Regions from separate parts of the Lactobacillus sp. ESL0785 genome, predicted to be linked through region 2. Evidence: riboswitches for the same ligand, from Rfam matches in the RefSeq annotation. Region 2 holds a riboswitch; the other holds the start of a gene.
What was found. A riboswitch is a leader RNA that binds a small molecule or an ion and turns the genes downstream of it on or off. The one in region 2 is predicted to bind FMN.

Region 1 (15,181 bases), 570 kb from region 2:
AAGCCAACTGGCGCAACCCCAGCTAAGCGTGCTAAGTCTAATGCTGCTTCAGTATGACCAGTTCGCTCTAAAACGCCACCTTCTTTAGCAACTAATGGGAAAACGTGGCCGGGATGATAAAAGTCTGCCCATTGACTATCTGGATTTGCCAACTTTTTAATTGTCTTAGCCCGATCAAAAGCAGAGATACCTGTTGTCGTCTCGATTGAATCAACACTCATCGTAAAGGCGGTGCCAAAAGTATCATTTGAACCTGTTTCAAGTGGGCTCAGCTGCAAACGGTCAGCGTACGCCTTACTCATTGGCACACATAACAACCCACGCGCTTTGGTAATCATTGTGTTAACCATTTGCGGTGTTACTTTTTCCGCTAAGCCAATCATATCGCCTTCAGATTCACGCTGCGGTGAATCTGCCACAATAACCAAGCCGCCATTTCTCATATGGTCAAGAATTTTGGCCATTTTTTCGTTTAATTCGTCCTTCATTTTTATCCTCCTAAAATTCTTTTTTCCAAGCCTGAATTTGCTTAACTGCATAACGACCAATCATATCAACCTCGATGTTAACGTGATCGCCAACTTGGCAATTAGCTAACGTAGTATTCGCAATCGTAAATGGAATTAGGCTAACACCAAAGACATCATTTTCTGCCATTGTAACTGTCAAACTAATGCCATCAATTGCAATTGAACCCTTTTCAACAATATATGGATCATACTTGTGGGGCACCTGGAAACGTAATTCGATGGAATTTTCTGTTTCAGTACGCTTAATTAATTCCGCTGTTGTATCAACATGTCCAGCAACAATATGACCATCAAGCGTGCCATTTGTACTAACAGATGGTTCCAAATTAACTAAACTGCCTTTGATTAGCTTACCTAAATTTGTCCGCTTCATCGTTTCGGGCATGACATCAACAGTAAACTCATCATTCTTCCATTCAGTTACCGTCAAACAAATACCGTTGACCGCAATACTTGCTCCAAGTGGCAGATTTTTTTGTGCCATTTTCGCTGAAGTAATCCCTAACTTCGCGTGCTTTTCTGTAATATCTAAACGCGTAATTTTGCCTGTACCCTGAATTATTCCTGTAAACATTTATTTTCTCCTTGCACAAATACGCACATCTTGACCTAATTGGTGGACATCAAGAAGTTGATACTGCTGTTTTTTAGTTAAAGCCGCACCAACAGCTGCTGGTAAGCCGGCACCACCTAATACTTGTGGAGCGATATAAGTAATAATTTTATCTGCTAAATCAGCGGCAATAAATTCGGCTTGAATTTGACTACCACCTTCAACTAGCAATGACTGAATTTCTCGCTGCGCTAGCAAGTCCACAATTTTTTCTGGTGTCCATTTTTCAGCTGTCAGGCATTCAACGTTTTCGCCTAACTTTTTGGCTAACGGCCGCTCACTCAAAAGCAAAATCTGACCTGGCAATTGGAATAATTGCTTAGTAAAATCAAGTTGATTGACATCCCGCGTGACAACAATCCTAATTGGCGGAATTGGCAAATTTTTAATTCTAACTGTTAGCTGCGGATCATCAATACGTAAGGTATTAGCCCCAATTAAAATTGCTTGCTGATTGCAGCGCAACTTTTGCACATCAATTTGGGCCTTGTCACCCGTCAAAAGTGTCCGGCTTTGCCCGGCTTCATTAATTTTGCCGTCAAGCGACATTGCATACTTGAGTGTCACAAACGGACGCTTTTTTTGATAGAAAAAGTTATAACGTTCATATAACTGGTCCACACCACCGATTACCGCAGTTTCAAGGCCGTACTCTTCTAAATATTGCATTCCTTTACCGCCAACAACTTGATGCGGATCAACTTGACCAACAACCACACGTTTAATACCTGCAGCCACGACCTTTTGACAGCACGGAGGCTGCTTACCGTAATGACTGCACGGCTCTAACGTTACATACAAGGTCGCTTCTTCTGCCAATTTCGGATCAGCTAAATGTGACAAGGTGTTAATTTCTGCGTGTTCTTTACCATATTGGTGGTGATAACCAGTTGCTAAGACTTGTCCGTCTTTAACCAAAACCGCGCCAACAAGCGGATTAGTCCAAGTCATTCCTTGCGCTTTTAATGCTTCATGGACCGCCATTTGCATATAATCTGTATCCTGCACTATTTTCACTTCCTAAATATCAAAAAAAGACCCCGTTGATTATTTCAACGAGGTCCAATTATTAACCAAATATGATTTCCGCAGTCTAAACTGACGCGAGTCAAATATTAGCTTAATTTATTCTTCTCCCATCCAGACTTTAACTGTCGGTGCTAGACTCACACTAGCTCCACCGCGATGTACGCGGGTCACGGACTTCAACCTTCTTTAAGTTGTCACCGTCGGTCAGGAATTACACCCTGCCCCGAAGAAACCGTATTCAATTACTCTGATAATACACTAAACGATAATAGTGAAATTGTCAATCACTTTTATAGAATCGCTTACATTATTTTCCTAAAAAAGAAGAGTCTGTCTTCCTAGGCTCTTCTTTTAAATTTTAATATAAATATTTCTTTGTTACTTCTTTAGGATCCATGCCCGACCGGATTTTCAACGACAATTCAATCGCCACGTCAGCAATAATCGATTGCGGATCAATTACATTATACGGATGATCTGGCGCTTTTTCCTGAGCTAGCGATAATTCTGTACAACCAAGTAAAATCACATTACAGCCATACTTATCATGCATTAGTTGCAAAATATGGTGGTATAGCTCACGATTGACTACACCCTTTTCCTTGATATTGGCATAAATTAGTTCGGTCACTAACGGCTGAATTTCTGGACCACCAAGCTCAACTTGTCGTCCAACTGCTTGAATTTCATCAGCATACAAGTGATCGTAAATCGAACCTTCAGTAGCAATTAACCCAATTTTAGCTTCATCCGGATATTGCTCAATAAACTGATGCACGGCAATGCGCATCATATGCAAAAAAGGAATATCTGTTAACTTAGCCAAATCATCATAAAAATAATGAGCAGTATTACATGGCATAACAAAAAAGTCAGGCTTTAACTTTGCTTGGCCTAATACATCAGCACGCAAATCAACCAAACAATTAGGTTGAGTATGATCCTTGATATACGCTGTTCGATCAGGAATTTGCGCATCATTCACTAGAATATAATTTAAATAATCTTGATCTTTGGTAATTTTTACCCGGTGATTCAGTAGCCGCACATAACTTTCAGTGGCAATTGTTCCCATGCCACCAATAATACTAAAAAAGTGCTTCATTTTTTTACTCTTTTACTTATTAAAATGTTCTTTTTGACCTTCTAATTCGTCAATTACTCGTTGAGCAACAACAATATCAGATGGATACGGCGTATCAACTCCGCGTACTTTTTGGAAACCATCAGCACCCTTGCCGCAAATTAACACAACATCACCAGTGTGAGCCATGCTAATTGCCTCATGAATTGCTTTCATTCGGTCTAACTCAATTGTAACTTCAACCTTAGTATGATCAATACCAGCATTAATCTCTTGTGCAATATCATTAGGATCTTCAAACCCCGGATCGTCAGCTGTCAAAAAGGCCTTGTCTGCATAAGCATTCAAACTTTGACTAAAACCCGGTCTGCGTGATACACCCTTATCACCTGGAGCACCAACTACCACAATAATTTTTGGATTATTAAATTCACGTTGCATAAAGCCCATTAAAGCCATCATCGATGCCTTGTTATGAGCATAATCAACTACCACAAGACCATGGTCTTGCGTCACTTCTGTTTGCATTCTGCCGGGAACAGTTACCGTGCTAATTCCCTTAGCAGCAGCAGTATAATCCATTCCAGCCAGACCTGCACCGATAATTGCAGCTGTTCCGTTTGATTCGTTAAAATCACCCAGCATTTTTAACTTGTAATCGCCAGCGATTTTTAACGCTTTTGCCTTGTCACTAGCACACAAAACTTGAAATCTTGTTTCTGCCAAATCACTCTCTTCAGACGAATAGCGAAAATCAATTGGCTGTTTCAGATTAGGATTAGAAAATTTTTCATCAGCAAATAAATAAATACTGTCTGGATCAGTGGTCGTTGTTGCCGCCGCATAAATTTCAGCAAAATGGTCACTTTGAGCATTAATAATACACTTACGCGCATTAACCATCAGCTGCAATTTGCAATGCAAATAGTCCGCAAAGTTAGGATGTTCATTAGGACCAATATGATCTGGCGTAATATTGAGGAAAAAGCCCAAGTCATAAGTTAAACCGAAAACCCGATTCTTTTTATAAGCTTGACTAGAAACTTCCATTACCAAGTGCGTCATCCCATTATCAACGGCACGACGCATATCCCGGAATAAATCCAATGATTCAGGTGTTGTTAAACTCGACTTAAAACTATCTTCAGGCTTAGTACCAACGACATCATTAACTGAAGAAATAAGTGCCGTTCTACCACCATTAATTTGGTCCAGCATCCCCTTTAAGAAATATGCCGTAGTCGTCTTACCCTTGGTGCCGGTAATGGCCACAACAAATAAATCATCTTGTGGAAAGCGGAAAAAGGCTGCCGACAATAAGGCCATTGCCTTAGAAACGTCGCGCACAATTAGCGCATGCATTCCTTTGCCTTCTGGATAAGGCTGCTCGGCAACATAACAATTAGCGCCGTTATCCTTAGCCATTGATAAGTAAGTCGGTCGAAAGCCTACACCCTTGCAAAAAAACAAGGTATTTGTTTGAATGTCGCGTGAATCATAGGAAACATACTCCATCTTGGTTGCAACCGTGTCCTGAACAGCACTTGACTTTAGTAAGTGATGTTCTTTTAAAATTAAAATACAGGTATTTAAGGAAATACTCATTCTATGCCCCTCTGTTTTTTTATCTCAGTCAAAATTATAACACAGCTAGCTGCTGATTTTTGCATTCTTTGGGTTTAATGGCAATTGAATGATAAACCGTGTCCAATGATCATCAGACTCACAACGGATCTTGCCATGGTGCAAATCAATAATACTCTTGGTAATTGACAAGCCTAAGCCCGTCCCACCAGTCTTAGTATTGCGTGAAGTTTCTACTCGATAAAAACGTTCAAAAATCTTTTTTAGTGAGGCCTGAGGAATTTTAGCACCATTATTTTCAACTCGTAACTCAACTTCAGTATCATTAACTAAATTCGCAATGAGCTTAATTTGTGTTGCTCCTGTGCCATATTTTAAGGCGTTCGTAATTAAATTGTTATAAACGCGAACCAATTTTTCTGGATCGGCTTGAATTGTTAAATTCTGTGGCCGTACTTCAATTTTAAATTCAACGTTTTTTTCTTGAGCCTCAAATTCAAATCCAGCCTCAACTTGCTCCAACATTGAAAAAATATGCAGTGGTGACAAATTAAGTTTAATATTAGTTGATTTTAGAGTTGTATATTCCAGTAAGTCATGTGCTAATGATTTCATTTGTTCTGCTTTTGTATAAGCAATATTCAAATACTTCTGCTGGTCTTCCGGATTAGAAACGCCAGTTTTCAATAAACCTAAATAACCAATAATTGACGTTAACGGCGTACGAATATCATGCGAAACATTACTGATTAATTCATCCTTGGATTGTTCAATTGCCTTTTCTTCATTAATTGCGCTGACCGTACTAGCAACCAACGAGTTAATCGAATCGATTACTTTCTGTAAATCAGTCTTAACCTTAAAGGAAATATAATGATCAAAATGCCCTTGAGCAATATAATGCAACTCCGAAATCACGTGCCGCAATTGCATTTGATGATAACGACGAATTAGCCGCCAATATAGCACAATTAGATCAGCTAACCCCATAATCATGAGCAGAATATTCTGCCACGACCAGATAAGATGTCCGCCATAAAAAGTAATTGTTTTCTTTAAGAAGTAAATACCATTAATTAAATTTTTGTTTTGTAAAATTGTCAGATTAATTAAGATAATAATTGACAAATTAAGCAATAACAACAAAACGACGGTAATTACACCTTCCGCAAATAATTCGCTCTTTTCCGTGGCAGTTAACTTAACACGTTCTTTTTTCATTTAGTTAAGCCTCAACTTTGTAGCCGACACCCCAAACAGTCTGAATAACATCTTCACCGCCAGTTGCTTTTTGAATTTTATCGCGCAAATGTGACACATGAACCATCACAGTCTTAGCTGAAACAATTGACTCTTGTTGCCAAACACGCTCAAAAATCTCATCAGCTGAAAAAACCCGGTTAGGATGACTGGCAAGCAAATATAAAATGCCAAACTCAAGTGCCGTTAATTGAATATCCTTGCCATCAATCGTTTTCACTTCATGAGAGTCCCGGTTAATCACTAATGGTCCTACTTCCAAAACATCAGGTTTTTCATCCTTAACCTGCTTTTGACTACGGCGCAAAAGTGAACGCACCCGAGCCATTACTTCTAGCGGGTTAAACGGTTTGGAAACATAATCGTCAGCACCAGTAATCAGACCTTGAATTTTATCCATATCACCGGTTTTAGCCGAAACAATAATAATTGGAATATCGGAATCCTTACGTACTTCTTTAATCACATCAATCCCGCTCATATTTGGCATCATGACATCCAAAATCATCAAAGCAATATCCGGCGTTGTTGTCAAACGTGTAATGGCTTCTTTACCACTATATGCCGCAATGGGTGTGTAGCCCTCATTTTTTAAGTAAATGCTCAATAATTCAACAATTTCTTTATCGTCATCAACAACTAAAATTTTCATCGGGCGAATTCCTCCCTTTTCGTTCATTTAATTTCTATTAGTCATAGTGTAACAGAACCTATGACTAATATTTTAATCATTTTTCGCGGTTAAACATACTAATCAGGCATAATTTTATCTTTTTATTAAAAAAGAGCTGAGAAGCTCTCAACTCTTTTATAAAATTATTCGATTTCCTTCTTACCAGTGTATAACTCGTAATAGTAGCCCTTTTCCTTAAGCAATTTATCATGATTACCAGCTTCAATAATATGACCATGATCAAGCACTAAAATCAAATCTGAATTAACAATTGTGGATAACCGGTGCGCAATAACGAAACTTGTCCGGCCAGCTAATAAGTTATCCATTCCGGCCTGAACCAATTTTTCAGTTTGCGTATCAATACTAGAAGTAGCTTCATCCAAAATCATTACTGGCTCATCAGCAATCATTGCCCGTGCGATACTGAGCAGTTGCATCTGTCCTTGAGACAAATCGCCACCGTTACCATCAATTACCGTCTTGTAACCTTCATCTAAATGATGAATAAACTCATCAGCATGTGATAAACGAGCTGCTTGATAAACATCATCATCACTAGCCTCTGGATTACCAAAACGAATATTGTCCATAATAGTTCCAGTAAACATGTGCGTATCTTGCAACACAATCGAAAGTGACCTTCTTAAGTCATCCTTTTTAATCCGTGTAATTGGAATACCATCATAAGTAATTGTTCCAGACGCAATTTCATAAAAACGATTAATCATGTTTGAAATTGTCGTCTTACCAGCACCTGTTTCACCAACTAAGGCAACCTTCATTCCCGGCTTCGCATCAATGGAAATATTGTACAAAATTTGCTTATTAGGTGAATAGCTAAAGTTAACATCATCAAACACAATGTGACCCTTAACTGTGACCCGTTTAACAGAACCATCTTTTTGCGGCACATTCCAGTACCATGTTCCCTTGACATCTTCATCCTTAGAAATCGTGACGTCGCCATTATCGACTTCAACTGCTTGATCTTCCAAATTAAAGATTCTTTCGGCACCAGCTAAAGCCATCACAATCGAATTAAGCTGTTGTGATATTTGCGCAATTGGCATTGCGAATTGCTTAGATAGCTGTAAGAAAGCACCAATTACCCCAAGTGACAACGGTGCAATTCGATTAATCGCTACAGCTCCACCAAGAACCGCAATTAAAACATACAGCAAATTCCCAATGTTACCCATGATTGGGAACAAAACTGTGGCGTAAGTATTCGCCTTACCAGAAGCTTCTTTTAGACTTTCATTATATTGATCAAAGTCTGCTTCAATTTGTGGCTCATGACTGAAGACCTTGATAACCTTTAAACCGTTCAACATTTCTTCATTATAACCATTAACTTGCCCCAACTCCTTTTGCTGAAGTTGGAAAAAGTGTGAAGAACGAACCGTTAAGAACCGGACAACTCCAATTGATAGCGCAAAAATAATCAACGTAAAGATTGTTAATTGCCAACTTAAACTGATCATTGCTGCTAACACAAAAATCAAATTCAATGCCGAGTTCATAAACTGCGGAATTGATTGTGAAATCATCTGCATCAAAGTATCAATATCGTTAGTATACCGACTCATGATGTCACCATAATCGTTTTGGTCGAAATATGAAATCGGTAATTGCTCCATATGCGCAAACATTTCGTTACGGACTCTGTACTGCGTCTTTTGCGCTAACACAGCCATCAACATTGCAAAAAGATAATTAGAAATAAAACCGATGGCATAAACGCCAAACATAATCTCAATCGCATGTAACAACGGCATAAAATTAGGCTGTGCTTCTTTAGTCAACGGAATAATGTAATCATTAATTAACCGTTCAATAAATAATGAACCTAAGACATTAGCACCAGCTGCTAAAACAATTGCAATTGTTGATGTAATCAACATCCACGGGCTAGTTGTTGCAACCAACTTAAGCAAACGCCACAAAGTAGTGGAGCGTTTCGCGTAACTTTTTGCTTCTTTATTTTCTACTGCTTTATCCAAATCGCTCACCTACTTCTTTTGCTCTTCTTGGAACTTCGCAATTGAACTATAAAGTTCATTTGTCTTCATCAGTTCATCATGAGTTCCAATATCTTGGATTTTACCTTCATCCATAACCACAATTCGGTCGGCATCCTTAATCGAAACAATTCTTTGTGAAATAATAATTTTAGTCGTTTCTGGCATATCCTTGGTCAAAGACTCTCGAATTTCCCGTTCAGTTTGAGTATCAACAGCAGACGTTGAATCATCGAGAATCAAAATCTTTGGCTTCTTTAAAAGCGCCCGCGCAATAGTAATTCTTTGCTTTTGCCCACCAGACACGTTGGTTCCACCTTGTTCAACCATTGTGTCATACTTATCAGGCATTTCTTGAATAAAATCATCAGCATGCGCAACTTTAGCTGCCTTCAAGATTTCTTCATCAGTGGCGTTTTCATTACCCCACTTTAAATTCTCTTTAATGGTGCCAGAAAACAATACATTATTTTGCAAAACCATAGCAACATTATCACGCAAAGTCTTCAAATCATAGGATTTAACATTATGACCTGATACCCTTACAGCACCAGAATCTGTATCATAAAGCCGCGGAATCATTGCAACCAGTGTTGATTTAGATGAACCGGTTTTACCAATCATTCCGATGGTTTCACCCGGTTTGATATGCAAATTAATATTACTTAAAGCCAAGGCCTTATCGTCTTGATCATACTTGAAATTAACATGATCAAAAATAACTTCCCCATTGTTAATATGCTTAAGTGGCTTATGTGGATTCTCAATTGATGGCTTTTCATTAATAACGTCAGCAATTCTGCGGCCACTGGCACCAGAAATAACCAATTGAGTAAAAATCATTGCCAAAATATTTAAACTGTTTAAAACAGAGTTAGAATATGAAAACATTGAAATCAATTGCCCGGTTTGTAAACTACCGCCAACAATTTCTTTTGCACCAAACCAACAAATAGCTAAGTTAGAAATGTTTAAAACTGCTATTACGATTAATGAGTTTAATGACATAATCTTTTGTGCAGTTGAGAACAGTTTATAAATGAAACCCGAGGACTTCTTAAATTCAGCTGTTTGTGGCTTTTCTTGAACATAGGTTTTAACTTCGCGAATACCACGAATGTTTTCCCGAACAACCTGATTCATCCGGTCATAGCCCCTAAAGATTTTCGGGAAGTACGGATATACACTTCTAATAATTATTGCCAGCAACAAGACAAAGATCGGAGCAATTACAACGAAAATTAGTGACAGACGCGGACTAATAATTACGGACATAATTACGGAAACAATCAGCATCATTGGTGCTCTAACCGCAATTCTGATAAGCATTTGATAAGCCATCTGAATATTGTTTACATCAGTTGTCATCCGCGTTACCAAACTGGCACTAGAAAACTTATCAATATTCTCAAACGAATAATCTTGAACATGATAAAACATGTCCTTACGCAAATTAGCAGCAAAACCAGAAGCGGCATGAGCCGATACATAACTAGCACTAGCACCTAAAACCAGCGAAATAATCGTCAAAACAAGAAGGATCATACCCCATTTAGTGATATATGCCATATTCCCCTTCATAATCCCGTTATCGATTAAAATACCGACTAAATACGGAATTAACATTTCAATGATAACTTCACCAGTAACAAATAATGGCGACAGTAAAGACAGTTTCTTATACTGCCTAATTGATTTACGCAGTGTGTTAATCATTAAATACCTCTTTCTCTAAGTTACTATAAATATATTTTCATTCACGCAAAAAGCTTCAAAAAAGGATAAACAGACTTAACTGCCTGCTTATCCTTTTTAACATTTGATAGTTTAGTATAGACCTTTTAACACTAAAAAGCACACTATTTGTTTTTTGGCGCTGGTGTAAAGACTGAACCAATAATTTGATAATGCCGTCTGAAAAGCCAACGAATTCCATATGCCACAATGGCAATAATAATATTGGCTGTACCAGACAAGACAGGGTTAATAACGCGTAAAGCCGGAATTGAGAGGATCCAAATTAGGACAAAAAGTACAACTAGCATGGCAACCATTCCTAAAATCAACTTAGTCCACGGAATTTTCTTATTTTTACTACCACTTGGCAATACCCATTCATTATACTTGGTCATAAAGACACCCATTGTTGCCCCAACAATTAACAGTGTTAAAATTCCCATTTGAGAATTATATTTTTGCTCATTTGAGAATAAACCAATAACACCAAACAGACCAACAAAAATTGCAATATAAACTAGTGCACCATCAACTGCTGATTGCCAAAAAGGTACATCAGCTGCAGTCTTCTTCTTTGGCTTGAGCATATCAGCTGCCTTTAATTTTGGTGACAGATTGTAATATGTACTGGCTGGCTGACCATGGTGTTGGGCAATAACTAATTGCGGCAATAATTCATCCACTTTAGCAGCAGCTTCTGCTTGACTCATCTTACCTTGTACTGCCAACTCTTTTTGCAACCGAAAAATATAGTCAGCATTCTTATTACTTAACTCCCCACGTAATTCTTCTGGGGACAGTTGCTTTAATTGATCATCTTTATTTTGACTTTCAATCTTATCCTTTAGTTTTTCCTGCTTATTAGTATCAATTTTTGCTTGTACTTCTTTTTTTTCTTCTGCCATTATTTTATCCTAAACATTAAATCTAAATTCAATAATGTCACCGTCTTGAACTTCATAATCCTTGCCTTCAAGACGCAACTTACCTGCTTCTTTAACCTTTTGCATTGTTTCAAATTGGTCCAAATCTGCATACGACACAACTTCAGCCCGAATAAAGCCCCTTTCAAAGTCTGAATGAATGACACCGGCAACTTGTGGTGCTTTCATCCCTTCATGGAATGTCCACGCCCGTGTTTCTGGGCCACCAGCTGTGAAGAAGGTCCGTAAGCCTAAAATATGATAAGCAGCCCGAATTAAACGATCAAGTCCAGATTCAGTTACACCTTCAGCTTCCAAGAATTCCGCCTTTTCGTCATCATCAAGACCGGCAATCTCTTCTTCAGTAGCTGCAGAAATGCCCAAGCATTCTGCATTTTCACTAACCGCATGCTTTTTAACAATTTGATAAAACTGATCGCTCTCTGGATCAGCCATTGAGTCCTCTGCAATATTAGCAACATAAATAACAGGCTTATCTGTTAACAAGAAGAAACCTTTAACAATTTTAGCTTCATCTTCAGTAAAATCAATCGACCGTACTGCCTTACCTTCTTCTAAAACCGGCTTAATCTTTTGTAAGACAGCATATTCAGCCTTAGCCTCCTTATCATTTTGCTGAGCAATTTTCTTTACCTTGTTAATCCGCCGATTAACAGCATCAAGATCAGCAATTGCCAATTCTAAATTGATCGTATTAATGTCTTCTTCGGGATCAACTTTACCAGTAACTGAGGTAATATTGTCGTCTTCAAACGCCCGCACAACGTGAATAATCGCATCTGTTTGCCGAATATTTTCTAGGAATTTATTACCTAGACCTTCACCTTTAGAAGCACCTTTAACTAATCCAGCAATATCAGTAAATTCAAAAGTTGTGTGCACAATCTTCTTAGCAGGAATTAATTCCTGAATCCGTGCCAACCGTTTGTCTGGCACTTCAACCATACCTACATTAGGTTCAATTGTCGCAAACGGGTAATTAGCCATTTCGGCTCCAGCTTTAGTAATCGCATTAAACAAGGTTGACTTACCAACATTTGGCAAGCCGACAATTCCAGCAGTTAATGACATTTTTATCCTCTTTTTCTTTTTAAATTATTACTTACTCTTCGTTAAAATCTGGTCTTAGAATTTCATCCTCAGGGACATAAAACTCTTTTTTATGATTAACCGGATCATTTGCCTTTGTCAAAATCTTTTTCAAATTATGAGTGAACTTACCACGCGGCATTAATACCACATGGCCACATCCCATGCACTTAAGTCTAATATCAGCACCTAAACGTAAAACTTCCCAATCGTTAGTCTTACAAGCATGTGGCTTTTTCATTTGCACAGTCTCGCCCAAATTATAAACAATTTCTTTATTCATCAAGATCAACACCTAGCACATCAAGAATACGGTTTAATTCATCAACTGAACTAAAACCAATTGACAAGTGACCTTTACCCTTTTTACTTTCAGAAATATTGACACTTGAGCCTAATTTATCAGCAAGTTGATGTTCACTCGCACGAATAAACGCTGACTTTTGCACCGCCTGTTTGCTTGATTTTTTAGCATTTATTCGAGCAACTAAAGCCTCAACTTTACGTACCGGCATACCTTCTTTGACAACCCGCTTAGCAACTTCGTCAATCTTATCCTTATTCTTCAAGCCAAGTAATGTCCGCGCTTGTCCCATCGAGAGTTTGCCATGTTGAAGCAAATGTTTCGTCTTAGTAGGTAAAGTTAATAACCGCAAATAATTAGCAATATACGGCCGTGACTTACCCATCCGCTTGGAAACTTCTTCTTGCGTTAAGCCTAAATTCTTCTGCAGCATTTCGTAAGCCTGAGCCTCTTCAAGCGGCGTCAAATCCTCACGCTGCAAGTTTTCTAAGACCGCAACTTCCATCATTTGACTTTCATCAAAATCACGCACAATTGCAGGTACAGTTGTCTTTTTAGCTAATTTTGAAGCCCGATACCGCCGCTCACCTGCGATAATTTCGTAGCCATTAACTGACTTACGCACAATAATCGGTTGAAAAACACCATTTTCCTTAATTGAGTCCGATAATTCCTTCAAGGCTTTATCATCAAAATTTTTCCGTGGTTGGTAGGGATTGGGGCGAATTTCACTTAAATCAAGATCAAGGATTTCTTCTTCTACTTCCTCAACCTGTGGTTCATCCTCAAACAAGGCTTCAATACCACGACCAAGGCCACCTTTTCTCTTCGCTTCTTTACTTTTTGAGTCTCTTGCCATGATTCTTTAACACCTCTTTTGCCAAATCATCGTATACTTCTGCTCCCCGCGAGCTAGGTGCATATTCTGTAATTGCCTCACCATAGCTTGGCGCTTCTGCCAACTTAGTAATCCGCGGAATAATCGTCTTGTATACTTTGTCAGTAAAGTAAGATTGTACTTCTTTGACCACTTCTGCACCCAGATTTGTCCGCGCATCTAGCATTGTCATCAGGACACCTTCGACACCTAAATCTTTGTTAAAGTGCTTCTGCACTAACCGAATTGTGTTAAGCAGCTGGCTTAACCCTTCCATAGCATAATATTCACTTTGCACAGGAATTAAAATTGAATCCGAGGCTGTAAAAGCGTTAATCGATAACTGACCAAGAGATGGTGGACAGTCAATAAAAATAAAATCATAGTTACCACTTACAGTGTCCAAAGCCGCTTTTAGTCGTGTTTCACGAGCCATCATACTAATCAACTCTGTTTCGGCACCAGACAAGTTAATCGTTGCCGGTACCAAATCTAGCCGCTTAGTTGAAGTATGGAAAATCGTATCTTTAATCGGAACATCATTAATCAAAACACTATAAATATCTTCATCAATTTCCGATTTTTCAATTCCTAAGCCCGAGGTTGCATTACCTTGCGGGTCAATATCGACAATTAAAACGTGATAGCCACGTTCTGCAATCGAAGCAGCCAAATTAATGGTTGTAGTTGTTTTACCAACGCCACCTTTTTGGTTAGCAACAGAAATTACACTCACCATATTTTCCATGCCTTCCTACTTTCTTTTCAATTCAATTGTAATCATATAATCGTTAGGATCATTATTTTCCTTGACCTTTACCTTAATGCCAGATTCCTTAGCCAACTTAACTGCCCGCTTAATTGTATTAATCTGCACCTTTAAGTCCTTAGGAATCCGGTTGACAGCGCGCTTAGTTCGTTCACTTTTTTCTTTATCTTTAGCGCGTTTGTCCTTATTGATAAAGTAGTCGTCGACGTCTTTAACAATTTCTTCGGTTGCATTAACGTTTAAATTATTAGCTAAAATTTCATCCAAAACGCGACCCTGATCTTTTTCACTTAAACCAACAAGGCAACGGCCGTGACGTGATGAAATCTGCCCACTTGCCAAATAACTTTGCACTTTAGGCGTTAATTTAAGCAGCCGCAATTTATTCGCGATATAAGACTGCGATTTGCCAATATTTTTAGCTAAAGCCGTCTGCGTTAAATTATTCAACTTCATCAAATTATCATAAGCTTGCGCTTCATCAATTGGATTTAAGTCTTCGCGTTGCAAATTTTCAATTAAAGCAAAGGACGCCGCTTGACCATCATCCATATTATTAACAATTGCCGGAATGGTTTTCCAAGCCAGCTGCTTAGCTGCCCGATACCGCCGCTCACCTGCAATAATCTCATAATTCTCGCCTTTTTCACGCACGACGATTGGC
Region 2 (15,181 bases):
TTTGTAACAATTCATGGTGGGCTTTTACTGCCTGCTCAGTCTGTGTTTCCAGTTTAAACTGGAGCTGACTCATAAATCTTACAGCACGCATCATTCGCAAAGCATCCTCATTAAACCTTTTTTCAGGATCGCCAACAGCTTTGATGACGTGCTTTTTTAAATCGGCTAACCCATCGAACAAATCAATAATTTCCCCTTGAGTATTCATCGCCAGGGCATTAATGGTAAAGTCACGCCGCTTAAGATCTTCACTTAAATTTTGTACAAAAGTTACATGGTCAGGTCGACGATAATCTTGGTACCCGGATTCTGTCCTAAAGGTCGTAATCTCATAACTTTCATTTTCATATAAAACAGTAACTGTTCCGTGCTTAATTCCAGTATCAATTGATCTAGTAAACAGCTCTTTCACTTCTTCGGGATAGGCACTTGTTGCAATATCAATATCATGAATATGCCGGTTTAGTAATAAATCCCGCACAGACCCACCAACAAAATAGGCTTCATAGCCCGCTGCTTCCAACTTAATTAAGACGGGGAGCGCCGCCGTAAATACTGGCGGTAAATTATTTATTTTCATCATTAATTAATCAACTCATTTATTTTAGTAATTTATTGTTTTTAATCATTTAAATTAGCATTAAGCAAAATTAATTATTACTATCCTGCTTGCTTGTAAATTTAACATCATCATTTAGACAAGCAACTTACCCAACGTAATAATTTTTTGCTGCTTACTTTGTTATTATATCCTATTTAAACAAGGAACACGAACTATTATTGGCAATTATAAATTTTAAGCCATACAAAAAGGTCGCAATATATTACGACCTTAATTTAGAACTATTACTAACTAATTAGCTAGTCGATTATACATTTCCTGCATTTCAGTATCTTCGGGTTCAAGTTTTAAATAACGTTCCAATAGCTGTAAAACAATCTCGCTAGAATTAGCTTCAGTATTAAAGAAACGCAACATTTGTTTTAAGAAATCCGCATTATTTTGAAACTCAGGATAAGCCAGCAAGAATTCACTTTTAGCATGATCACTATCATCTAACTGTTCGTAAGCCTGGGCCATGTTCCAATGGGCCTGTGGTTCAAGATCGCTTTCATCTAAACTAGTAAACAATTGTAAATTAGCTTCAGCCTTATTTTCATGTAAATAAAGATTAGACAGCTGCAAACGTAAATCATTATTTTCTGGAGCTATTTTCAAGCCGCGTTGCAATAAATCTTCTGCTGTCTTCAAATCATTGAGGCTAGCTGCTGCTCTGGCTCCCTTAGAATACAGAATCGGGTCAAGTTCATTATAAGCAAGCCCAGCTTGACATGAACGCAGAACCTGTTCATTATCATTTTTATGCTCATAAGCAGTTGCAAGTAAGGGATAGGCATTAACATAGTCAGGGCTTTGATCAATTACATCGTTCAGATAACTGATTGCCTGATCATCCTTATTCACCGCCAGCATAACCAATGCCGCCTGATACTTACTGTCAATATCTAAAATATCACCACTATGGTCTTCAATTACATTGCTGGCCTCTTCATAACGCCCCAGTTTAGCTAAAGTTTGAAACAGGCGGTCAATCAGATTAACTTCACTGAAACTTTTTTGTCGCTTTAATAAGTCTTGATACAAACTTAAAGCACGCTCATAATGCCCACTTAAGTAGTCTAATTCAGCTAAACCAAATTTAACTACGTCTTCATCTGGAGCAATTTTAGCAGCTTGTATCAGCTTACTATATGCCGTTTCAAGTAAGCCGCTAGTTTGGTAATAATCAGCCTGCACCAACAAACTATCAAGATAAGCTGCCGAATTAGGTTGAATTGCATAAAGCAATGATAACCCATCATCGTCTTTACCATCATTTAACAAAATTTCCGCCAAGTATACCTTAAACAGGTCTTCTTTAGGAAATTGAGCAATTAAGCTGCGGTAAACTTCTTTAGCCAAATTAGTAAAACCCAAGCCGGTTAAATTTTCTGCCAGCGAAGCTAATACTTCTGGCTCATCGTTATCCAGTGCTTTTTTAAGCAAAATCTTTTCTTGTGAAAAATCTTGCTGTTCAATCGCATCAAGTAATTGTTCAGAATACATTTCTGTCCCTCCGTTACTTTTATTATGACATAAAAATCTAGTAACACGAAATTTACCGACCTGTTTTAAAAAAGCAAAAAAGATGATAACTTAAGTTACCATCTTTTTTGCTAAAAACTATTAAATTATTTAACAGACTCTTTAAGAGCTTTACCCGGTCTAAATGCAGGAACACTACTTGCTGGGATTTCAATTTCATCACCAGTTTGTGGGTTACGTCCCTTACGAGCTGCACGTTGCCGAACTTCAAAAGTACCGAACCCAATCAATTGTACCTTGTCACCTTTAGCAAGATCCTCTTGGATTGAACTAAAAATTGCGTCAACAGCAGTAGCTGCATCCTTTTTAGTTAAGTTAGTTTTTGAAGCTACTTCTGAAACTAATTCTGCTTTATTTGCCATCTGGAATTCACCTCCCAAAATTTAGGTTTTAATTAAAACCTAAAAAACTATTCTTCGAACTGAAGAACAAGAAATAATGATTTGTACTAATCACTGCTTCCTTGCACTCAAAATAGCACAAAAGCCTTACCTCAACAAGCTTTTTTACTAAAAAATTGTGTTTTTAATTAATTTAGTATATACAAATTACTTTCTCTTGCGGGCAATAATTTTAATTGGCGTACCACTGAAGTCAAAATTCTCTCTTAATTGATTAATTAAAAATCGCTGGTATGAAAAATGCATTAATTCTGGATCATTCACAAAGACAACAAATGTGGGCGGATTAGTTGAAACTTGGGTCATATAATACACTCTAAGCCGTTTTCCCTTGACCATTGGTGTCGGTACCAATTTACTTGCTTCTAGCAGGAGATCGTTTAATACGCTTGATTTAATCCGTTGATTTTGATTATGGTAAACCTGTTTAACCATTTCAGGAATTTGTTCTAAACGTTGTCCCGTTTTAGCAGAAACAAACAAAATCGGTGCATAATCCAAATATTGAAATTCTTGGCGAATGGTTTGCTCAAATTCTTTGCCACTGGAACTATTTTTTTTAGGAAGATCCCATTTATTAACAATGATAATAATTCCCCGACCAGCATCATGAGCATACCCCGCAACATGCTTGTCTTGCTCGCGAATACCTGTACTTGCATCTAAGACCAAACAGACAACGTCAGAGTGCTCAATTGCTCCCATTGCGCGCATAACAGAATACTTTTCTGTCTTTTCGTAAACCTTGCCACGGCGTCTAATACCAGCCGTATCAACAATTCGGAATTTTGTACCGTCCTCACCGATAAATGGACTATCAACGGCATCACGAGTTGTTCCTTCTTCGTTATTAACGATTACACGTTCCTCGCCAACTAAGCGATTAACGATGGATGACTTACCAACATTTGGTCGGCCAATAACACTAAAAGAAATTTCGCTTTCATCTTTTTTAGCCAAGTCCTTAGGCAATTCACTAACAATTCGGTCAAGTAAATCTCCAATCCCTGTACCGTGAACACTGGATACAGGAACGGGATCCCCTAAACCCAAACTATAAAAATCATAAATATCGGCTCGTTGCTCAGGATTATCTGCCTTATTAACTGCCAATATAATCGGCTTCTTGGTCCGATAAAGTAAATGGGCAATTCGTTCATCTAGATCGGTTAAATGGTTAGTAACACTGGTCAAAATGACAATTACATCAGCTTCATCAATCGCAATTTCTGCCTGTGCACGAATTTCATCTTCAATTCGACCATTTTCCCAGGTAATCCCACCTGTGTCAATGAGATCAAATTTATGTCCCATCCATTCAGCTTGCGCATAATTACGGTCCCGTGTAACGCCCGGCTTATCTTCAACGATTGCCAAGCGCTCATTAATAATCCGGTTGAAAAGCGTTGATTTACCAACATTTGGCTGGCCAACAATTGCAACTACTGGTAAAACCATTTCTCAGCCTCCTTTATAAAATAAAAAAAGCCGGCTATGCAGTCGGCTTTTTTATTGTAATTAACGACGGTCTTTCAATTGGTCACCAATAATGTCACCTAAAGCAAAACCACTATCATCATTACTCATGTACTTCTTGTTAACTGAGTTTCTATTGTTGTATGAACTGTGTGAACGAGAACCTTCATTGTCAGAGCCTTTAGAATCAGCTGCCTTCATTGAAAGTGAAATCCGACGTTCACTTGGATCAATGTTCAAAACCTTGACCTTAACAGTTTGACCAACTTCCAAAACATCGCTAGGCTTATCGACATGCTTGTATGAAATTTCTGAAACGTGAACTAAACCTTGAATACCATCGGCAACTTCAACAAAAGCACCAAAGTTAGTCAATGATTTAACTTCACCTTCGAAAATATCACCTTCATGTAAGTCTGCTGTAGCTTGTTCAAATGGAGAAGGTTCAGTTTGCTTGATTGAAAGGGAGATGCGATGTCTATCATCATCAATACCAATAACTTTAACTTTAACAGTTTGACCAGCCTTAAGTACATCACTAGGCTTCTCAACGTGCTTATATGAAATTTCTGAAATGTGGACTAAACCGTCAACACCACCAACATCAACAAAAGCGCCAAAGTTAGTCAAACGAGAAACTTTACCTTCAACAACATCACCAACAACTAATTGTGATGCTACCTTATCAAAGGCTTCTTCACGTTCTTCTTCAATTAAATCCTTGTGTGATAGAATCAGACGATTCTTACTTGGATCAATTTCGGTAATCTTAAGTTTCATTGTCTTACCAATGTAAGGCTTAAGATCGGAAACATAACGGTTAGAAATAAGTGAAGCTGGCAAGAATCCTCTTGTACCAACGTCAACTAATAAACCGCCACGAACTGAAGCTGTAACTGTACCTTCGATTGTCTTGCCTGCTTCAAAGTCCTTTTGTAATTCGTCATAGGCTTCTCTTTCCTTAAGACGAGTAACTGAGAAGAAGAACTCACCGTTTTCTTTGTCGCCACCAGCTTTTCTCAAAACTAAAGCCTTAAGCTTGTCTCCTGGCTTAACAAGATCACGTAAATCGGCGTTGCGATCTGAAGTGTATTCACGACGAGGGATTACACCTTCGACACCGGCATTTTCAACACCGACATCAATTTGGCCGTCTTCAACGTCTAATACTTCTACATCGACGATATCTCCGACCTCAACTCCTTGCATTTGTTTCAATGCATCTAAAAATTGATTACTGTTTTCTGACATTATTTACCTCCCAATATCATAATCTAATTTTAAATGAAAGTGAGTTTTTTTTCTACTGTTTTAACCCGTTTTTTATAGTTTTTTTTGACTTTTTTTAATTTCAGCCAAAATTGCACTAACAACTTGGTCAATTGACATAGTGGTAGTGTCAATTTCAACCGCATCTGGCGCTTTTTTTAACGGTGAAACCTTACGGTGTGAATCTTTGTAGTCACGTTCAGCAATGTCGTGCTCAATTTCAGCAACTGTTTTAGTCGATTTAATGCCACGCTCCTGAAAATCATGCAGCCGTCTTTCAGCACGTGATCGCGGCGAGGCTACCAAAAAGATTTTAACTTCTGCATTAGGTAAAACTGTAGTTCCAATATCACGGCCATCCATAATAACGTCAACTTTACCAGCCATTTGCCGTTGTAAACTAACCATTTTTGTCCGTATACCGGCTAATGCTGATACTTGCGAAACATTAGCGGAAATCGTTGGTGTCCTAATTGCAAGCGAAATATCCTTATTTCCAGCATAAACTTTTTGCTCACCATTAACTGATCGTAATTCAATCCCCACACGGTCAATCGCAGCTAAAATCGCAGCCTCATCCCCATAATCTAATTTATTGTCGCGAGCAATAACTGTACATGCGCGATACATTGCTCCCGTATCGATATAAATAAAATTCAACTTTTGCGCAATAATCTTTGCGACTGTGCTTTTGCCAGCTGAAGCTGGTCCATCAATTGCTACTTGCATTCAATCAAAAAGGGACGCGTTAGTCCCTCTCCTTTCTAAAATTTACTTTAACCGCAGAGTTTGTCCGGTTTCTATTTGGCTGTCAACGTCAATATTATTAAGCTGCGCCAAGCTGCTAACATCAAGATGATGCTTTTGCGCAATACTTGTTAAAGAATCACCATCTTGAACTACATATTGCTTTAATTGCTTAACTTTCTTACGGCGCTTTTTTGCCGATATTTTTTGCCGACGTTTGCCATTAATTTTTGACTTTTTAGCGGTAATTTTGACTTTTTGCTGCTTTTTAGACTGCGAACGCTGCAACTCAACTGCTTGATTACTTTGACTACTTTGATTTCCAGCTTTGCTATTTGCAGCCAAATGATGAACAACAGGTACAAGCGCAACAATTACAACCAGCAAAATTACAATAGTAACAATCCAGCCTTTAGATGTTGACTTATAACAAGCGGTCCTAGGTTCAGCTGGCCGCTGATAATGTTCATATAGCCTTTCTTGTTTTTGCTTCATCAAAAATACCTCCCTGCACCTAACTTGCTTAATTTTAGCATATTTAATAGCTATCTGGCGCAAAAAAATCGGTCATTTGCATGACCGATTAATTCTATTATTCTAAAAAATTATTTTTTAAGATTAAAGTGTTTTTGAACAAATGGCTTCAAACTACGTAAAACTGTTTCGAATAATAAGTAAACGACTACCCCGTTAATTAAGCCTTTCAGTAAATTAAACGGTACAATAATGCCAAAAAGATAAGCATTCCATGAAGGAATATGCAAGAGTTGCCCTAAATACACTTTTTCAGTAAAACTAAGTAATCCGGCATAACCATGAATTGCTGGCAGCTTAGGCATTGTTGTCACAGCATACATTGGTGTCAAAATCAAAAAATTAAGTGTTGCCAAAACAACTGTCATTGCAATAATTCCTAAAACAATGCCCAAAATTGGTTTTAAATGACGATTAACAATACCTTTTTCATTAGCTGTTACATTCTTGGTCATGTAATAAAATGGCAAGGCAAAAGAAATCGATGCCAGTAATGCTGCTAGTTGTCCTACAATGCTAGGCAACATAAAACCCTTAACAATTAAATCAATTAACATTCTAATTACAGCAATAAAAATCCCAGGGCCAATGCCAAACAGAAAAGTACCGATAGTCACAATGACATCTGAGAAATCAAATTTCAAAAAACTAGCAATCGGTAACGGAAACGCCAATTCCATTAATACAAACGAAATTGTACCAATCAATGCATAGGCAATAATATTAGCCAAATTATTTGAACTTCTACTCTTCAAGATCCTACCTCCAAAAAATTAAGCCTGTCGCTTCTAAGCAACAGACTTAATAAAAGTAAGATCTTGTCTTCTCTTCTAGTTTAGTCTGTCTTCTTTCATCTAGACTTTAACTATCGGTATCTTAAAAGATTCAACCACTCACGTGGGTCGTGGACTCGCACCACCGGTCGGGATTTACACCCTGCCCTGAAGACAACAAACTTTTATTTAATTAACAATTCTATACTAATCTACATGTTTCAGTCTGTCAACTTCTTCATGTGATAGCTCACGATATTGACCAGAAATTAATCCATCAAGTGTTAAGAAGGAATACTTTTCTCGGGCCAGTTTTTCAACTTGGTGGTGAACAGCCTTAAACATCTTCTTAACTTGGTGGTAATGACCCTCATGAATGGTCAACTGGACAATTTGCCGATTACGCTTTCTATCAGTGCGAATAACTTTAACCTTTGCCGGACTACTCCGATGATGATCAAATTCAACCCCGTGAGTTAACTGCTTAATTTCCTCTGGCAGCAATTGACCTTCAATTCTAGCAACGTAAACTTTAGCAACTTTATTACGTGGATGCATCAATAAGTTAGCTAGTTCACCATCATTAGTCATTAACAACAGCCCCGACGTATCATAGTCGAGCCGACCAACAGGATATAACCGGTATGGCAACTCACTAAAGAAATCAACTACCGTCTTTCGTCCCTTATTGTCACTAGCTGTCGAAATTACGCCGCGCGGCTTATAAAACAAATAAGTATGCAGACTTTCACGCTCAATTGGCTCACCATCAACAGTAATATTACTGAAAGTTTCAACTTTGGTTCCCAATTGGGTCACAGTGTGACCATCAACGGTCACTCGACCTGCTGTAATTAATTTTTCGGCCTTCCGTCTAGAAGCTATCCCAGCTTCCGCAATAACTTTTTGTAAACGTTGTAACGTCATTATCTATCTCCTTTTTGAGCCTGAGCCAAACCCTTATCCGCTTGACCTCTAGCTGCAAACAAATCTATTTCACCTTCAGCATTAATATTATCATCAGCAAAATCCTCAATCAGCGGCAGGTCAGAAAGACTCTGATAACCAAAATACTGTAAAAAATAATCACTCGTGACATAAACATTGGGGTGTCCCGGTGCATCTTTTTTACCATTAATCTTAACTAACCCTCGCCAAATAAGTGTCTGCAGTGCTCCTGACGAATTAACACCGCGAATTTCATCAATCTCTACACGTGTTATCGGTTGCCGATACGCAACAATCGCTAAAATCTCTAAAGCTGACTGACTCAACGTTTTAGTTAAATCCTTTTGAAAATAATTAGCAACCGTAGGACCAACTTCTGGTCTTGTTGTAAGCTTGTAATTATCGTTAATTTGCAACACTTGCAAACCTGAATCTGAATTTTGCTGCAACTTGTCTGTCAAGCTCTTGATTAATTCCCGCAAGGCTGATTGCCCGACTTGCAATAATTCACATAAATTTTTACTAGCAATGCCATTGTCACCGGCTACATAAAGAAGAGCTTCTAACTGTGCGATTTTACTGACCATTAATCTTAATTCCCTCTAATTCTAAATCGCCAAAGGTACGTATTTGCCTAACCTTAATTTTTTGTTTTTTGCAAAGTTCAAGCAACGCCAAAAAAAGACCGATAATATCGGATAAACTCTTCATTTGATCGCTGCAAGCAAAAAAACTAACTTTGTTGTGCTGAGCAATTTTTGTTTCCAAAAAAGTGATCATTTTAGTAATTGGCGTTTCTTTTACTTTAACTGACACCAGATCAGGCTTTCTAATTTTCAATCGTTGTAAAACCACTATAAAAGTGTTAGCTAACTCTGTTGCCGTAATTTGACCTAGTGGCAGCGGCTGCACCTTTTGCGTTTGTGGCACACTTGCTTCTTTAGCCGCAGTAATGGGAACTTGTTCATTCCGCTTTTTGAAATATGCTGAAACTTTTTTAAAGAGCGAATACTGTACTAATTGCTGTACTAATTCATCACGTGGATCTTCTTCCACTTCATTTTCATCAATAAAATCATTTTGCGGTAACAATGATTGGGACTTGATACGTAATAAAGTTGCTGACATTACAAAGTATTCACCAGCAATTTGTAAATTAAGTTGTTGCATCTGTTGCAGATACGCCAAATACTGTTCCGTTATTTGAGCAATTGGAATATCATAAATATCGATTTTTTGTGACTTAATTAGATGCAATAATAAATCAAGCGGCCCCTCAAAGTTAGGTAATTCTAAAGTTAAATCATCACTCATTGTTATTATTTTCCGTTAAATATTTAAGCAGATAAGTATATTCAGGCAAAGCTGTTATCTTTTTCTTAGGGTTACTGGCTGCAAGTTCACGAATCGCTGCAGCCTCATATTTGTGACTGCGATAATCCGGTGCAAATGAAAGATACCGAATTATAACAAAAGCAGCATTATTCTGTGTTCCAATGACCCCTACAAAGTTAGCATCATCTCCGCGATAGAGATAAAGCTGAAATTCAGAGCTATTTTTATTTAAGGCAATTTCATCCTTTAAATTTGCTAAATTTTTAAAATCTGGCAGATAAGAAAGTAGCCCCATTGCTACTTTTTCCTTATCATTTTTACATTCAATTAACATTTGATCACCTAAATTCAAGTTCGCGGATGAGTTTTAGCGTAAACCTGCAAAATATGTTTTTGCGATAAATTAGTATAAATTTGCGTTGTACTAATATCCGAATGACCCAAAATTTCCTGAACTACACGCAAATCTGCACCGTTTTCTAATAAATGTGTCGCAAACGTATGCCGTAATGTATGGGGCGTGACATCTTTAGCAATTCCTGCCATACGACAATAACGTTTGATTATTTGCCAAACAGCTTGCCGAGTTAAACTGCCGCCGCGATTATTCAGAAAAATATAATCACTTGCCTTACCCGCTTTTAGGAGTAAAGGTTCTCGCACTTTTGTCTGATAACGCTGAATCCAAGAAATAGCGACCGCACTAATCGGAATTAAACGTTCCTTAGAGCCCTTACCAAGTACCTTAAGCAATTTTAAATCTTCATGTAAATTATCAAACTTAAGATTGATCAATTCACTAACCCGAATCCCCGTTGCGTACAAAGTTTCCAATAATGCCCGATCACGCAAACCCAACTTTTGGTGAATATCTGGCTGTGCTAACAGCTGATCAACTTCAGTAATTGTTAATGCCACCGGCAAACGATGTTCCTTTTTTGGCGGATCAATTTCTAACATTGGGTTTAGCTTTTGAATATTTTGCCGTGCTAACCATTGATAGAATTTTCTTAAACTTGAGATCATCCGGCTAATTGAACTTGTCGCCTTATTTAAATCGTGCTGTTGTGCTAAAAAAGCATCAATATCCAGGGCCTTTGTCGGCCATGTAGTTAAATTTTCTTCATGTAAGAAATTAACAAATTCCATTAAGTCCTGCCTGTATGCAGTAATTGTATTATCGCTTAAACCACGTTCAATCTGACTATAACGCAGATAATCTTCTACCTGTTCTTGCAGCTTATTCATTTTGCTCATTATTAGGATCGTTAATTAAACTAATTGTGCCAGCAACTTTATCTTCAGCAATATAGCCTGCTTTTAACAAGTGACCTAGAGCCCGCTTAAAAGCTGACTTTGAAATGCCAAAATAATTTTTAATTTCTTGAGCATCAGACTTATCATAAAACGGCAAGGTTTTGGTATTCATTCGTCGTAAACTCATTAAGACCATTTGGGCATCATCATCAATTTCTTCAAAAGCTCGCGGTAGGCTACTTAGATTAAGCCGGCCATACTGGCTAATGCCAACAACACGTCCCTTAAATTGCTCACCTAGCCGCAATGGACGTGCCATCTGTGATGAATGCACAAAACCCAAATAATATTCCTTAGTAATTACAAACGCACCAAGATCCCGGCTAGCATAAACAGTACCAAAAATATTTTTATTTTTCATATCGTTAGGAAAGTGTGCCGCCAATTGATCAAAAATATTTTCATCAGCTAATTTTGCCCAAACACGATTCTTGTCATCCGTTTCAAGATGAACTAATAATTGATCATCCTTACGCGGCCAGCGATCTTTATTAAAGGGTAAATCATCAACAGACAAGACAACATCTTTATCTGGCAGCCCAATATCAACAAAAACACCTAAATTATATTTCACATCCGTGACCTTACCCCAACCATATTGGTCAGCTTGTGCAAAGGGTAAGAACTGGGTCATTTCACGATTATGCTGCTTATCATCATATAAAAAGCCGCGAACATCATCGCCAATTTGTGGTTTTTCTTCTTGCGTAATTTCTTTACGCTTTAACTCATAAGTGATCCCATCAATTTGAACATAATATGCGTCTTCATTTTGATCAATTACTTTACCTGTTTCAATCGTGCCTAGCATAGTCACTTCTCCTAATTTTACATAATTCTATCTTTACTAGTATAAAAGAAATTGCCGCAAAATAAAATAGCCAGCACCTAAGCTGACTATTTTTTAATTAATTATCTTAAATTACAGGTTAGAAATTTCACCCTGATAAATAGCTCCCCGACGAGCATCAACTGTAATCGTTGTACCACTAGTAATCTTTTCAGTGGCGTCAGTGACACCAACAACAACTGGAATACCCAATGACAAACCAACAACAGCAGCATGTGAAGTTAAACCAGATGCTTCAACTACTAAACCAGAAGCCTTCTTAATTGCAGGCATGTAATCTGGATCTGTAGTCTTAGATACTAAGATGTCTCCTTCTTGAACCTTGCTATTAGCTTCTTCAGCACTGTTAACAACAACAGTCTTGCCAACAACAGAGCCATTACCAACACCTAAGCCTTGTGCAAGCTTACTACCGATAATTTGCAGCTTCATCAAATTAGTTGTACCTGAATCACCAACTGGAACACCAGCAACGATGATTACCAAGTCACCATCTTTAACATAACCATGTTCTTTAGCAACTTTAGCAGCTACTTCAAACATGTCATCAGTTGACTTTGGCTTTTCTGTCAATAATGGTTGAACACCCCAAGTAATACCTAATGAATGTTGAACCTTTTCGTCAAAAGTCAAAGCTAAAATATCAGCATTAGGCCGGTATTTAGAAATCATTCTTGCTGTGTAACCTGAGTTAGTAGCAGTAATAATTGTCTTAACGCCCAATTCTTGAGCAGTCCGAACAACTGACTCACCAATAGCTTCAGTAACGTTTGAACCCTTGTAAGCTTCAAAACGTTGTAAAGCTAAAGTATTACGCTTAAGTAATTCACGTTCCGTTCTTTCATCAATTTCAGCCATTGCTTGAACAGCCTTAACTGGATAAAGACCGTTAGCTGATTCACCTGAAAGCATAGTTGCGTCACTACCATCAAGAACGGCATTTGCAACGTCAGAAACTTCAGCACGAGTAGGACGTGGATTTTCTTGCATTGAGTCAAGCATTTGGGTAGCAGTAATAACTGGCTTACCTAAAGCATTTGCCCGCTTGATTAAATCTTTTTGGACAAACGGAACATCGATAAATGGAATTTCAACACCCATGTCACCACGAGCAACCATTAAACCATCTGAAACTTGCAAGATTTCATCGGCATTATCAATACCTTCTTGTGACTCAATCTTCGGATAAATTTTAACGTAGTCACAGCCAGCATCTTCACATAACTTACGGATATCTAAAATATCTTGTGCCTTACGAGCAAATGAAGCAGTAATAAAGTTAATACCGTGCTTAAGACCAAACTTAATGTCATCAGTATCTTTTTCAGTAATTCCTGGGAGACGAATTTCAACACCAGGTGCGTTAACACCCTTCTTTGAGCCGATAACACCAGTGTTTTGTGCTTCACAAACTAATTCGCGGTTCTTGTCATCCTTATCAGTAATGAGCAGATCAACTAAGCCATCATCAATTAAGACATGTCCACCAATATGTGTATCATCATAAAGACCTTCATAAGTAACGTGAATTTTATCCTTATTACCCTTCTTTGAGTCGTCCATTGAAACACGGATGGTATCACCAGTATTAATGGTAAACTTGCCGCCTTCTTGTTCAGTAGTTCTGATTTCTGCACCCTTAGTGTCCAGGTCAATTCCAAGAACTAAACCAGTTTCCTTTTCAACTTGGCGCACCATCTTCATTCGTGAAAGGTGTTCTGCATGGTCACCATGCGAGAAGTTAAACCGGAATACATTTGCACCAGCTTTTGCTAAAGCAGTAATCGTTTCAATATCATTTGAAGCTGGCCCTAACGTACTAACAATTTTAGTTTTCTTCATTATAAAAAAATCTCCCCAAAAATCGACTAATTACTTAGTCATTTCTTCATTAATGTCTAACAATGTTTCATCACTGTGATGCTTGCTATCAAACAAATCTAAGATGTCATGAGTATTAAGTTGTCCATTCTCCATGCCGACAGCTAAACCGCCTTGACCATCGAGAAGTAATTTAACAGCATAATTACCCATCTTCGTAGCATTAATCCGATCCAAAACAGTTGGTGATCCACCACGCTGCATATGACCTAAGACATTAGCTCGAGCATCAAAATCACCGTACTTTAAGAGCTCTGCCTTAAAGTCAGCAGCATTCATTACGCCTTCTGCCAATACGATAATACCATGATCCTTACCATCTGAAAAGCCACTCTTTAGCGTTGCTGCAATTTCCTTAACATCATAATCGCGTTCAGGAACCACGATAGCATCTGCGCCACTGGCTAAACCAACGCGCATCGCAATATCACCACATCCACGGCCCATTACATTAACAATGAACACCCGGTGATGACTGCTGGCAGTATCGCGAATCTTATCGATTGCATCCATTGCTGTCGTGCATGCTGTATCTAGGCCAATCGTGTAATCAGTATACGGAATATCATTATCAATTGTTCCCGGTAGACCAATTGAATTAATACCTAAACGAGTTAAAGCTAATGCACCATGATAGGAGCCGTCACCGCCGATAACGATCACAGTATCAATACCATGCTTCTTTAATTGCTCAACACCCTTTTCTTGCACTTCTTTTTGTGCAAATTCAGGATAACGAGCACTATAAAGAAAAGTGCCGCCTAAACTTATTTTGTGGTCAACATCTTTCGCAGTAAGCGGAATAAAGTCACCAGCAACTAATCCAGCAAAGCCGTAACGAATACCAACAACGCCGAGTCCGTGATGAATAGCAGTCTTAGTAACAGCTCTAACTGCTGCATTCATGCCAGGAGCATCGCCGCCACTAGTCAAAATACCAATTCGTTTCATGAATTCACCTCATCAAGATTTATTGTGTACTTTCTCACATCCCCTAAATTTTAACATTCTTTTCGTAAAAAATCTCACAAAAATTAATTATTTTTCCTATTTTGTCGGTCTTTAGCGATGTTAGCGTTAACATTGTTGACTTGCTCATATTTGCGCAAAAAACTATCTTAGCCTAAAAAATTAACCACTTTTAGATTAGTTAGAACATACTGCTTTTTACTGGAATCAAACCGATCGCTTTGAACCTTAATTCCCAATAAATAAATATTACCTTCTTTAAGGTTTACCTGAATTTTATCATAAACAGCAGGAAAAATAACAATATCTTGTTTGCTACTTGTATCTGCGAAAATGCCAAAAGCCATTGTCTGCCCTTTTTTAGTTTTAATTGACTTTAAGCGTATTAACTTACCAACGGCAATCCCATTATCACTTACTGCAAATTGATTTAATGGTTTAGCATTAAATTGTTGAGCATACTTTTGGACTGCAATCAGCGGCGAAGTCATCGTTGAAAAGCCCATCGCATCAGTTTCCATTTTAGCTAATTCAC

Region 1: linked by a shared signal. The riboswitch ahead of ribD (bifunctional diaminohydroxyphosphoribosylaminopyrimidine deaminase/5-amino-6-(5-phosphoribosylamino)uracil reductase RibD) and the one ahead of OZY43_RS04030 (ECF transporter S component) in region 2 are both predicted to bind FMN.

The regions. Positions count from the first base shown of each region.
Region 1 is NZ_CP113916.1:247,872-263,052, reverse strand. Features, by position in the region: gene ribA (GTP cyclohydrolase II) at 1-488, opposite strand, end outside; gene ribE (riboflavin synthase) at 499-1,104, opposite strand; gene ribD (bifunctional diaminohydroxyphosphoribosylaminopyrimidine deaminase/5-amino-6-(5-phosphoribosylamino)uracil reductase RibD) at 1,105-2,151, opposite strand; FMN riboswitch at 2,268-2,407, opposite strand; gene OZY43_RS01325 (amino acid racemase) at 2,531-3,277, opposite strand; gene OZY43_RS01320 (UDP-N-acetylmuramoyl-L-alanyl-D-glutamate--2,6-diaminopimelate ligase) at 3,290-4,861, opposite strand; gene OZY43_RS01315 (HAMP domain-containing sensor histidine kinase) at 4,907-6,061, opposite strand; gene OZY43_RS01310 (response regulator transcription factor) at 6,066-6,752, opposite strand; gene OZY43_RS01305 (ABC transporter ATP-binding protein) at 6,917-8,779, opposite strand; gene OZY43_RS01300 (ABC transporter ATP-binding protein) at 8,789-10,513, opposite strand; gene OZY43_RS01295 (DUF1129 family protein) at 10,657-11,439, opposite strand; gene ychF (redox-regulated ATPase YchF) at 11,449-12,549, opposite strand; gene OZY43_RS01285 (DUF951 domain-containing protein) at 12,581-12,850, opposite strand; gene OZY43_RS01280 (ParB/RepB/Spo0J family partition protein) at 12,843-13,730, opposite strand; gene OZY43_RS01275 (AAA family ATPase) at 13,708-14,487, opposite strand; gene noc (nucleoid occlusion protein) at 14,503-15,181, opposite strand, start outside.
Region 2 is NZ_CP113916.1:815,508-830,688, reverse strand. Features, by position in the region: gene OZY43_RS04065 (CCA tRNA nucleotidyltransferase) at 1-583, opposite strand, end outside; gene OZY43_RS04060 (tetratricopeptide repeat protein) at 854-2,107, opposite strand; gene OZY43_RS04055 (HU family DNA-binding protein) at 2,233-2,508, opposite strand; gene der (ribosome biogenesis GTPase Der) at 2,695-4,005, opposite strand; gene rpsA (30S ribosomal protein S1) at 4,066-5,274, opposite strand; gene cmk ((d)CMP kinase) at 5,347-6,021, opposite strand; gene OZY43_RS04035 (LysM peptidoglycan-binding domain-containing protein) at 6,064-6,534, opposite strand; gene OZY43_RS04030 (ECF transporter S component) at 6,645-7,331, opposite strand; FMN riboswitch at 7,412-7,526, opposite strand; gene OZY43_RS04025 (pseudouridine synthase) at 7,554-8,273, opposite strand; gene scpB (SMC-Scp complex subunit ScpB) at 8,273-8,881, opposite strand; gene OZY43_RS04015 (segregation/condensation protein A) at 8,871-9,608, opposite strand; gene OZY43_RS04010 (reductase) at 9,601-9,963, opposite strand; gene xerD (site-specific tyrosine recombinase XerD) at 9,978-10,886, opposite strand; gene OZY43_RS04000 (S1-like domain-containing RNA-binding protein) at 10,870-11,757, opposite strand; gene pyk (pyruvate kinase) at 11,869-13,638, opposite strand; gene pfkA (6-phosphofructokinase) at 13,669-14,628, opposite strand; gene OZY43_RS03985 (DNA polymerase III subunit alpha) at 14,796-15,181, opposite strand, start outside.